Regions from separate parts of the Leucothrix mucor DSM 2157 genome, predicted to be linked through region 1. Evidence: riboswitches for the same ligand, from Rfam matches in the RefSeq annotation. Region 1 holds a riboswitch; the other holds the start of a gene.
The links. A riboswitch is a leader RNA that binds a small molecule or an ion and turns the genes downstream of it on or off. The one in region 1 is predicted to bind thiamine pyrophosphate.

Region 1 (5,805 bases):
GCAGCTTCCGCCCCAGCTCGCTTGAGGAGGAAACAGCCAAACTGGAAAAGCTACTGGCGGCTGGTAAATTTAAGATTGATACCAAAGCGCTAGAGGCATATACCCGCGACTTTGTTCAAGCGGCAAAGGCACAAGGCAAACTCCCATAATCGCCAATTTCACCTCCCCCAAGTGCGAGCAATCACACTAGGGGAGGCTGCTACTTATCGCACGAACCCTCATTTACTAACTCAACACTTAGCGCTTAATACCTAACTCTCAGCACCTAAGTCTCAGCACCTAAGTCTCAGCGTCTAGGGCTTAAGACTGATGCCAAAACGGTGTACCAATAGTTGGCGTGCTAGCCGAAGCCGCTTCCCGCGCTTCGATCATGCCGCTACGCCAGGCACTACGCCCCGCTTCAATCGCACTAGCAAAGGCTCCCGCCATCACCACGGGATCATGCGCTTGTGCCACGGCGGTATTTAACAGCACCGCATCAAAACCCAACTCCATTGCCCGACAAGCATCCGAAGGCTTGCCAATTCCCGCATCCACCAGCAAGGTCATTTCCGGTAAACGCTCCCGAATCGTGCGCAATGCATGGGGGTTTAACAAACCCAGCCCCGTGCCAATTGGCGAGCCCCAAGGCATCAATACCTCGCAACCCACATCCCGTAATTTCTGGCAAAGCACTAAGTCATCCGTGCAATACGGAAATACTTTAAAGCCCTCGGTCACCAACGTTTCGGCGGCTTCCAGTGTGGCAAAAGGATCGGGCTGCAGATTGTAATCATCACCAATCACTTCCAGCTTTATCCAGTCCGTCTTAAATAACTCCCGCGACATCTGCGCTAACGTAATCGCTTCTTTAGCGGTATGACAACCGGCGGTATTGGGCAGCAACGCGCAACCACTGGCTTTGATCAATTCCCAGTATTGATTACCGCCCTGCTGGCCTGGCGATTGACGACGTAATGACACCGTCACCACGTCCGCTTTGGAGGCTAAAATAGACTGCTGCATCACCTCAGGTGAAGGGTACAGCGCCGTGCCGATAAAGAAGCGACTGCTCAAGGTTTTGCCGTAAACGCTCCAGCGATCACGGTTATCATTTATGTTTTCAGACATTACCTTCTCCCATGTCACCCACCCACAATCGGTTGCAAAATATCAATCTGATCAGCCGCTTGCACTTCGGTATCCATCCAGCGATCACGCGGCACAAAGGTCTGATTCACTGCAATCACCAACAGATCTTTGGGGTCAAATCCCCACTCCTGCATGGCGAGCTCTAAGACTTGCGGCTGAGCCAAGGACTTGCGCTCACCATTTACACTTATTTCTAACATATCGATTGAATCACCTCGTCAATCAGCGCAGGCGCAAACAGGTAGCCATGCCGGAATAAACCATTAATCCGGATTAGCTGCTGCTCATGCACAATGCGCGGCAAATTATCATTAAAGGCTGGGCGCAAACCCACCCGTAGGGATTGAATCCGAGCTTCGGAAAAGCCGGTGTGTAAGCTGTATAGGGCAGATAGCAATTCCAGTGCAGAGCGTACAGTCGCGGGGCCGGTATCGTCACTTTCGATCTGCGTTGCGCCGATTACGTATTGATGATTTGGGCGTGGCGCGATGTAGAGCGGATAGCGTGGATGCATTAGGCGAATGGCACGGGTTAGGTTGACCTCTGGGGCTTCTACTCGTAGTACTTCGCCGCGCACGGAGCGCAGGTTAGTTAGATCCGATCTGGCATCGTTGCCCCGACAATCGAAGATATAATCGAACTGAGTTTCGCAGGCGGCAAGATAGCCGGATTGGGCTGAACCATCAGGCTGCATTGGGAAATTCCCGCAATCCAAACCTTCCAACCACGTGACTTCAGGGCACTGATCAAACCACTGATCCAATGCGGCATACAGCGCGCCATTATCAATCACCCCTTCCTCAGGAAAATACATGGCTTGCCGAAAGACCGACGACAACTCCGGCTCTTGCTGCTTAAGCTGTTTCGCATCCCAATACTGCATGGCATCAGCCGGTGTATCCGCCTGCGCTTTATGTTGAAAACGCTGCCAATCCGCCAAGTCAGCTGGATGCGAAACCACCAATGTTCCCTGCTGATTAAACTCAACCGAACGCCCCGTTGCCGCTTCCAACTCCGGTAGCCATTTGCGCCATAAATGCCACGAGGTAACGCCCAACTCACGTGTTAGTGGATCAGTCGTCACCGCTTCGGTATACGGCGCAACCATTGCCGCCGCCACCAAACCAGTCCCCACAAAATCGCGCGATTGCCGATCACATAAAGTGACCGACACCGGCTTGCCAAGCTCCCGACAATGAGACACCAAGCGCCAAGCCAGCAAACGCCCTGCCAGCCCGGCTCCAACAATTGCTAGCTTCATGACTGGCTCGCAGCCTCTGCTTCAATTGCTCGATAAATCACACTGCCCTGCTTTAAAAATTCAATGGACTTTTCTTCCATCGCCTTTTGAATTTGCACGCCTTTATCAACCTGTGCCTGACCGGTTCCAAACTCATCACGAATCTCTTGAGTGATCTTCATCGAGCAGAATTTCGGCCCACACATCGAGCAAAAATGAGCGACCTTCGCCGACTCTTTTGGCAACGTCGCATCATGATAAGCGCGCGCCGTATCGGGGTCTAAACCAATATTGAATTGATCCACCCAGCGGAACTCAAAACGCGCTTTCGACATGGCATCATCCCGCGCCTGCGCCGAAGGATGGCCTTTGGCTAAATCCGCCGCATGGGCTGAGATTTTATAAGTAATGATTCCGGTTTTAACATCATCACGATTAGGTAAACCAAGATGCTCTTTTGGGGTGACGTAACACAGCATCGCCGTGCCATACCATGCAATCTGCGCCGCGCCAATACCGGAGGTAATGTGGTCATAACCCGGTGCAATATCCGTCACTAGCGGGCCAAGCGTGTAAAACGGTGCGCCATGGCAAACCCGCTCTTGCTCTTCCATATTCTCCTTGATCTTGTGCATAGGCACATGGCCCGGGCCTTCGATCATCACCTGAACATCGTGCTCCCAAGCGATTTTGGTTAGCTCGCCTAAAGTCGCCAACTCCGCAAATTGCGCCTCATCATTAGCATCGCGAATACTGCCGGGGCGCAAGCCATCCCCCAACGAGAAGCTGATGTCATAGGCTTTCATGATCTGGCAGATTTCATCAAAATGGGTATACAGGAAATTCTCCTGATGATGCGCCAAGCACCATTTCGCCATAATCGAACCACCGCGCGAGACGATTCCGGTCAAGCGATTCGCCGTCATTGGCACATAGCGCAGCAACACACCGGCATGCAAAGTGAAGTAGCTCACGCCCTGCTCGGCTTGCTCAATCAAGGTATCGCGCACCAACTCCCAAGTCAGGTCTTCAGCCACACCATTAACCTTTTCCAACGCTTGGTAAATGGGCACGGTACCAATCGGCACTGGCGAGTTACGCAAAATCCATTCGCGGGTTTCATGGATGTTTTTACCGGTCGATAAATCCATCACCGTATCGCCACCCCAACGCGTAGACCACACCATTTTCTCCACCTCTTCTTCGATGGATGAGGTCACGGCAGAGTTACCGATATTGGCATTAATTTTCACCAGAAAGTTGCGACCAATAATCATTGGCTCAAGCTCAGGGTGATTGATATTGGCCGGGATTACCGCACGACCTGCCGCCACTTCAGCGCGTACAAACTCGGCGGTAATTTCAGCCGGCATTCCCATCGCATTGCGCTCAGCGATTTCTGTTTGCGAGAGTTTCGCCAAGTCCATGTTTTCACGAATGGCGATGAACTCCATCTCCGGCGTGATGATACCCTGACGCGCGTAATGCATTTGGGAAACGTTCGCGCCGGCTTTGGCAACCCGTGGCAAGGGTTTGTTTTTGAAGATTGGCAAATCGGATTTGGCATCCAGCTGTTCGCGAGTAAAGGTTGAGCTGAACTCATTCAACTGCTGAGTATCATCACGCGCATCAATCCATGCCTGGCGATGACGAGCTAAACCTTGTTCCAGATCGATTTCAGCAGTGGGATCGGTGTAAGGGCCGGAGGTATCGTAAATGCGCAGCGGTGGGTTTTCTTCATACTCTGCGGTGTCGCCCGAGCCGCGTAACAACGTTGGGCTAAGCACCACTTCACGCATTGGCACGTGGACAGTTCCGGCTTCGTTGCTCACATAAATGCGGCGCGAACCGGGTAATGGCGTGCGGGTGATTTCGTTGACAACAGTGGATTGCTGTATCTCAAGGGGGCTGACTGTGCTCATTTTCCGACTCTCTCCAACAATAAACAAGGGGATTACTATTGTCGGAGCGAGCATCATGCGAGTCGCACCAGAACATTATTCCAGTGTGATGGTGCATGGCAGTCGTCTGCCTTGTTTCCTACGACGGTACGAACCGTATCAGGTGCAACGGGTATGAATCTCAGCCTTCACAAAATCAAATTTCGCGAGGGCACCCCGACAAGTGTTATTTAAAATAGCAGAGAAGTTTTCGGCTGGCTACTCTCAATTTATCCGTTTCAGAAATTACACTGAGACGTCTATGATTGATTGTCAGCCTGCTGTTTTGGCGTTATTACCCGCAGGTGGAGGTCCACCGCCCGGAGGTCTGCCACCCGGAGGAGGTCCGCCTGGGCCACGCCCGGAGTTAATCACCTCGCCATGCAGACAGCCCACAAACATATTCTCACTCGGGCTAGCCGCGCGGTAGTGATAACCTCTCACGGCATCCGTTGTACCTCGGCACTCATCCAGAGACTCCGCCTCATTACCTGCTTCATCTTTCCAGGCATAAACCGGATAGCCGTCTGCCGCATAACCAATTAATGGGGCATAACCATTACCGGATTTATCAGGCACACTGCCACAACCTGTGGAGGCGTGATAATGATAGCCCTGATGCACATTGGTGTGTCCGCCGCAGTCATCAAAGGCTGCAATGGTGTAAGCACCTAAAATCGCGTTAACCGGCGCAGGGCCTGATAACTCAGTACCATCTAAAGAGATACCGGCAGTCGCAACCCGGCCAGCGGTATTAGCCGCGGGAATAGGTTTGGTTGGAATGAGGAAAGTACGCGAGAAATCATCATCAAGGTAAGACAACTCACACTCAATGCAGTTTTGCATATATTCTTCTTCAACGTCCGGTTTTGCAGCGCCTAAACAGGCCTCTTTGGTCGCGGTATAGCGAACTTTATTCGTCTCCGCGTCGTAGACCATCCACTTCTCATCACCGTAGTACTCACCCAGTTTTAGGATAAATTCTCCGGTAATATCCACTAAATCTCCCTTACCATCTTTACTAAACCAGCCGCCGCCAACATTCGCACCGTCGCTAGTCGTTCTAGGGCAAAATGGGCCCGGTGTGCGGCCTGCCGGTGCACCATTCGTGATGAACTGGTAACAAGTCGTTTTTGTGCCTGCACTCGTTTCACAGTCCACAATTTTAGGTGTTTCAGTAAAGGCCCCCTCGACAAACATCGATAGGTTGATTCCTTCGTTAATGACCGCTTTATCTGCTGTTATTTTTGAAGCGGTTGCGGCTACGGCTAACGCTTTTTCTGTGGCGGCAGGCTGTGCCGGCGTGTCGACTTTAGGCGTCGCCGCGGCAGTGGCTTTACTCTCAGAGGAGCCATTACATCCCCCTAAAACCAGCGCACTACAGGCAAGAATGCCGAGTAGCGACGGGCAATTTGATAAGCGCATGAATTGTCTCCTTTGCTTCATTATGGGTGGTACTTTTCTACCGATAACATTACTGAACTGTATAACAAT
Region 2 (5,805 bases), 1.6 Mb from region 1:
TCATCATAGGCTGGCACGCCATTTTCTTCCGGGAAAAAGGCCTTGGCTTCAAAGCCTTCCAGCGCTAATTGGTTGGTTTCAAAGTTGCGCAAGCCGCCCCAAATCGCATCCACCTTGCCAGAGGCCAGCGATGAAGACAGCGCCCAACCCACATTAACAATACTCACGTCGGAGTACTTGAGATCGACTTGTTTTAGCATGGTGCTGATAATAGCTTCTTCATTACCTGCAATCGCGATGCCGATCTTTTTACCTTTTAAATCAGCCAGCGTTTTGACCTTGCCGTCTTTTAACACCATTAAGGTATTGAGTGGGGTAGCAATCAATGTCGCTGAGCGAATCAATGGCAAGCCAGCGGCTACCGAGATGGTGAGGCTGGGCTGGTAAGAAATCGCTAAATCAACCTTGCCAGTGGCGACCAACTTAGGTGGCATATTCGGGTCGGCTGGCTCTTGAATATCGACCTCTAAACCTTGGTCTTTAAAGTAGCCACGTTGCTTAGCGATCACAATTGGGCCGTGGTTTGGGTTTACAAACCAATCCAGCATTAGGGTTAGTTTTTTGGTTTCAGCCTGTGCAGGTAGCAAGCCTGACAACAGGGTAAGCAATAACGCGGCAATGACTTTTTTCATGGGGTTCCTTTTGGGGGGGTAGGTAAAAAATTAGGGATTACAAATCCCAGGGGATGAGTTTTTTAAGCAGATAGTCCGTCATGAAATACAAAACGACGGAGAGCATGGAGAGCAGAAATAGGGCGGCGAACATTTCATCGATCATCATGCGCGCATTGGCTTGCAACATGAGATAGCCCAAGCCTTCGCTGGAGCCCACCCATTCACCGGCTACTGCGCCGATCGGGGCTACGACCACTGCCACCCGAATGCCGGAGGCCAGCGCGGGCAATGCAGCAGGGAGTTGAATGTGCCGTAACCGTTGCCAGCGACTGGCTTGCATGGTTTGCGCTAGATCGAGAAAGCCTCTGGGCGTATTGCGCAGCCCGTCATAGCAACAGGTCGTCACCGGAAAGAAAATAATGATGGCCGCCATCGCCACTTTGGAGGCCATGCCATAGTCCAGCCAGAGCATTAGCACCGGCGCAATGGCAAATACTGGCACGGCCTGACTGGCGATCAGCACCGGTAGCAGCCAACGTTTAACCGGTTTAAACAGCAGCATTTGCAGGGCAAACATCAGCCCTAAGCTCAGGCCCAACACAATCCCTAGAATAATTTCCTGCCCCGTGACCCAGCCGTGATAGAGCAGTACGTCGTAGCGCAGTATCAAGCGCTCCAGCACGGCCAGCGGCGTTGGCAAAATAAACGGCTGCAAATCGAACAGCAGAATTAAGCCCTGCCAAACACCCAGCAATACGGCAACCGTAATAGCTAAGCGCAGTAGGGTTTGTGGCAGCGAGCTACGCTGCTTTAGCTTGAGGCTTGGCTGCGCCAGTTGAGTAAGCTCAGTCATAATCGTCCTCCAATAGCTGAAAGATCTGCTGTTGAATGGCGGCGGACTCTGCGGATAACTCACGCGGCGGCAAACTCTCCGGCAGCGCGATGGACTCCGCCTGTGCGGGACTGCCTTTTAAAATATATAAGCAATCGGCTAAGCGAACAGCTTCTTGTGGGTCGTGCGTAATCAGCACTACCGTTTTGTCTTTAAGCAGTTCAAACGACAGGGTTTGTAGCTTGTGACGCGTCACGGCATCGAGCGCGGAAAATGGCTCATCCATTAATACCAGCGGTTTATCCTGCATTAGCGTTCTGGCTAGAGCGACGCGCTGACGCATACCGCCGGATAAGGTTTGCGGCAGGGATTGGCTATGCTCTGAAAGCCTGACTTGCTGCAGTAATTGTTGTGCTTTTTGCTTAATTGCTGGGGTGATGGCTTGGCCGCTGAGTCGATAACTTAGGCACACATTTTCCTCAACCGTTAGCCATGGCAGTAGCAAATCCTGCTGCGCCATATAAGCAATGCGGCCCGCTAGCGATTGCCCACCACTGACTTGTAGCTCACCTTGCCAATGCACTTGCTCATCCAATAAGCCGGCCAAATAGCGCAGTAGGGTGGTTTTACCGCTACCGCTGCGACCGAGTAATACTGTCCACTGCTTCGCTGGAATCGCCATGGAAAAGTCTTGCAAGGTTGGACTGGTGGCTTGCTGGTATTGCAGCGTTGCGTGGTTAATGGCGATGCTGATATCAGCGTGGGGCATGAGTGGCTTCCAACTCAGCATCTAGGGCATGTTCAGGCAGATTATTGACTGCAATATCCGCGCAATTGTCTTGGGAGCTTTCCACAGAATTTCCAAGCGCAAAGAAGTGGTGCACCGGGCCATGGCCTTGGCCAATATTTAAAGTATCAGCCTGAGCGAGCGCCGCATGCAGATACGCTTTAGCTTTTGCTACGGCATCAGTCAGGGATTCGCCTTGCGCCAGATAAGAGGCAATCGCGGAAGATAAAGTACAGCCTGTGCCATGCGTATTTTGGGTATCAATGCGTGTAGCACTTAGCCGCTCCACCTTATTCGCCGTAATCAACAGATCAACACTCTCCGGAGAGTCGCTTAAATGGCCGCCTTTTAGTAGCACTGTACGCGCACCCAGTTGGCGTAAGTCATTCACCATTTGCATCATTTCGGCTTCATTGCGCGGTACAGGGCGGCCAATTAGCAGGGCGGCTTCAGGCAAGTTCGGCGTAATCACATCAGCCAGACCAAGCAACTCACTTTTAAGGCTGCTAATGGCGGATTTCTCAAGCAGGGGATCACCGCTGGTGGCGACCATTACAGGGTCTAGTACAAGAAACTTGGGTTGGTACTGGCGTATTTTAGCGGCCACCACCCGAATAATATCGGCATCGGCCAACATGCCAATTTTAACGGCGCTGACGTGAATATCGCTAAACACCGCATCCAGCTGCTTTTCAACATGCTCCAGTGGTATCGGGAAAATGGCGGACACGCCAAGGGTATTTTGTGCGGTAATCGCGGTGATTACCGAGCAGGCATAGCTACCGGTTGCCGAGATGGCTTTGATATCGGCCTGTATACCGGCACCGCCGCCGCTATCGGAGCCTGCGATGGTTAAAACAATGGGAGTGGAAATGGGCTGGTGTAACATGTGCGCTCCTCGACTGATGCGGGAACGACAATTATCGAGTGGGCAGACCCCATGGGGAGTCTGGGGCTAATGACCGCGTCGATAGTGCTAGTTCCCTACGTCAGTATTAACTGAATCAGGTTCAACGGGTCTCGCAATGCGCGATCTCAGCAAATGAATGCTCCCCGACTATGTGGTGCAGTATAGCCAAACTTCAGTGTGATGAGCAATGCTCTATATTACTCATCTTCACCCACTGGCTATGTCTACTAAAAAGCAATCAATACCGACTTAGAAACGCCTGAACATCATTATAGCTACTACTTAAACGACGCAGCGGTGCCGCCAGACTCGCCACAATTCTCACATGATCAATCCCAGGATAAAAACGAGTCGTTACCGGATTACCCGCATTCTGCAATGCCTGAGTAAAGCGCTGCGTGTGAAATGGCAATACCCGCGTATCAGCTTGCCCATGTAGCAATAAGGTTGGTGGCATACCCGAATACACATTGGCGGTCGGCTTGGCTTTTTGTGCAGTAGCGCCTGCAAAAATCGGCTTCACTTCGGCATCATTCAGCGGTAAATCATAAGGCCCTGCCATGGCAATCAGCCCCACCGAGCGCGCTCGAACACCACGCTGATTCAGATAGCTGCGATCAGTCGCTAACAAAGCGGCGGTGTGCGCGCCCGAAGAATGCCCCATCAAAATAAAGGCGTTCATCGGCTTACCCAATACGCGGGTAGCATTGGTTTCGGTATAGCGAATGGCATCGGCCACATCATTCACAAACGCCGGAAAGCGCACTGCAGGATATAGGCGATAGTTCGGCACAATCACGGTATGGCCTAAGCCGGTTAAGGCATGAGCAACAAACTCATAATCTCGCTTATCACCTTGCTTCCACGCGCCGCCATACACAAACACAATGGGCGGTTTATTGCTCGCTTGCTTGGGCTGGTAGACATCGAGTGACTGGCGCTGATCGCTGCCATAAGTGAAAGTATTAAGCGTGTAGCTATCGGATGGAATCATTGAATTCAACACGGCAGCAGGCTTTAAACTGCTGCAACCAACCGCAAATACCAGTAGCACGATTGGCAATATAATCCATAGTAACTTATTCATAGTTTTCCCCTGCAAACACGTTTTGTGTGAACCAGCCCAGTGCGATAAGCATAAGCCTTCTGATGCCGGCATCCAGCATCCACACATTCTCTATGTCTACGCAGGGGAGGCGCTAAGTGGATTCTATGGGGCACATTTACGGCTGAAACACACCCAAAACAATGACCTTGAAACCTTAAAGCGCGTTACCATAGTTCATATTTTAATTAATTTAGGTAAAACAATGGATATTTTAAAGGAAGTCAAAGATGCGTGGGGATGGACCGGTGTTGAGCCAGTGGAAGTCGTCACCGAAAATGACTTTGGCAATCTAATCCTAAAAGATGCGAATAACCACTTTTGGAGGCTGTGCCCGGAAGATGTGTATTGTGATGTCATTGCAAAATCCATTGAAGAGTACAATGCATTGATCGAAGACCAAGAGTTTGTTGATGATTGGTTTATGGACCCGATGGTTGCCGAGGCAAAGAAAAAGCTGGGTGATTTAAGTGCGAATAGAAAGTACTACCTGGTGACGCCTGGGATACTGGGTGGTGACTATGACGCGAGCAATATTAAGATTTCAACGCTAGCAAAAATCATCCGTTTCTCCGGAGAGTTGGGGAAACAGGTGAGCGATTTACCGGATGGCGCAGAAGTGGAGATCAACGATATTCGCTAGCCATTACCATCGGCGCACAGATACAGCCATCCAAAAAATTAGTCAGATACCCAGATCGCTTTAATCAGATTGTCATCTGACTACTTTATGCTCACGCTTTTGGCATACGTCTGGCGGCGAGGATTTGATGTGCAACTGTTTCTGATTGATGGGATTGGTCCGTTTTTCAAAGGCTATCGTCGTAAGAAAATTAATTGGTCGAAAATTCCGTTTGCGCATATCAAAACCGAAGGGCCCGAACGTCACGAGCAGTTCGCTGAGATTCGCAAAGATCTCACAGAGTTTGCCGAGCGGGTAAGCCAGCAAGGTTATAATGCGGTTTCACTGGATGATGTCACGCATCTGGTACCGCACCTTTGGTACGAGCCTGAGCTTAATGCGCGCATTGAGGTACTGCGTGAGGAGTACCTCGCCTTATTTGAGATTCTTAGCGCGCGGGGCTTGGCTATTTATCTCACCATGGATATGTTTTCCACCACACCTGCTGTTCGCCAAAAATTGGGCAATTCGCCGCAAGCCATTAATGATTTTGTAAAGCAATTGCTGGATCGCTTTTTGCGTGATTTCCCGCAAGTGGCCGGCGTGATTGTGCGCATTGGCGAGTCCGATGGCTTGGATGTGGCCGGCGAGTTTCGCAGTGAGTTACAAATTCGCACCCCCAAAATGCTTAACCGCTTTTTGCATCGCGTGCTGCCGGTCTTCGAGGCGCATGGCAAAAAAATGATTCTGCGCACGTGGACAGTGGGCGCATATCCGGTGGGCGACCTAATCTGGCATCGCGGCACCTTAGCTAAAGCCATTGAGGGAATCGACACCGACGCCTTTATTCTCTCCATGAAATATGGCGAGTCGGATTTCTTCCGATATTTACCGCTCAATAAAAGCTTCTTCCGCACCAAGGTTCAAAAGCTGAT

Region 2: linked by a shared signal. The riboswitch ahead of thiD (bifunctional hydroxymethylpyrimidine kinase/phosphomethylpyrimidine kinase) and the one ahead of thiC (phosphomethylpyrimidine synthase ThiC) in region 1 are both predicted to bind thiamine pyrophosphate.

What each region holds. Positions count from the first base shown of each region.
Region 1 is NZ_ATTE01000001.1:3,340,754-3,346,558, forward strand. Features, by position in the region: gene LEUMU_RS0115195 (hypothetical protein) at 1-149, shown strand, start outside; gene LEUMU_RS0115200 (thiazole synthase) at 301-1,110, opposite strand; gene thiS (sulfur carrier protein ThiS) at 1,125-1,331, opposite strand; gene LEUMU_RS0115210 (FAD-dependent oxidoreductase) at 1,325-2,392, opposite strand; gene thiC (phosphomethylpyrimidine synthase ThiC) at 2,389-4,293, opposite strand; TPP riboswitch at 4,392-4,501, opposite strand; gene LEUMU_RS0115220 (YHYH protein) at 4,585-5,736, opposite strand.
Region 2 is NZ_ATTE01000001.1:1,704,350-1,710,154, forward strand. Features, by position in the region: gene LEUMU_RS0107595 (ABC transporter substrate-binding protein) at 1-632, opposite strand, end outside; gene LEUMU_RS0107600 (ABC transporter permease) at 670-1,467, opposite strand; gene LEUMU_RS0107605 (ABC transporter ATP-binding protein) at 1,460-2,215, opposite strand; gene thiD (bifunctional hydroxymethylpyrimidine kinase/phosphomethylpyrimidine kinase) at 2,202-3,122, opposite strand; TPP riboswitch at 3,198-3,299, opposite strand; gene LEUMU_RS0107615 (alpha/beta hydrolase) at 3,382-4,230, opposite strand; gene LEUMU_RS0107620 (T6SS immunity protein Tdi1 domain-containing protein) at 4,454-4,891, shown strand; gene LEUMU_RS0107625 (hypothetical protein) at 5,021-5,805, shown strand, end outside.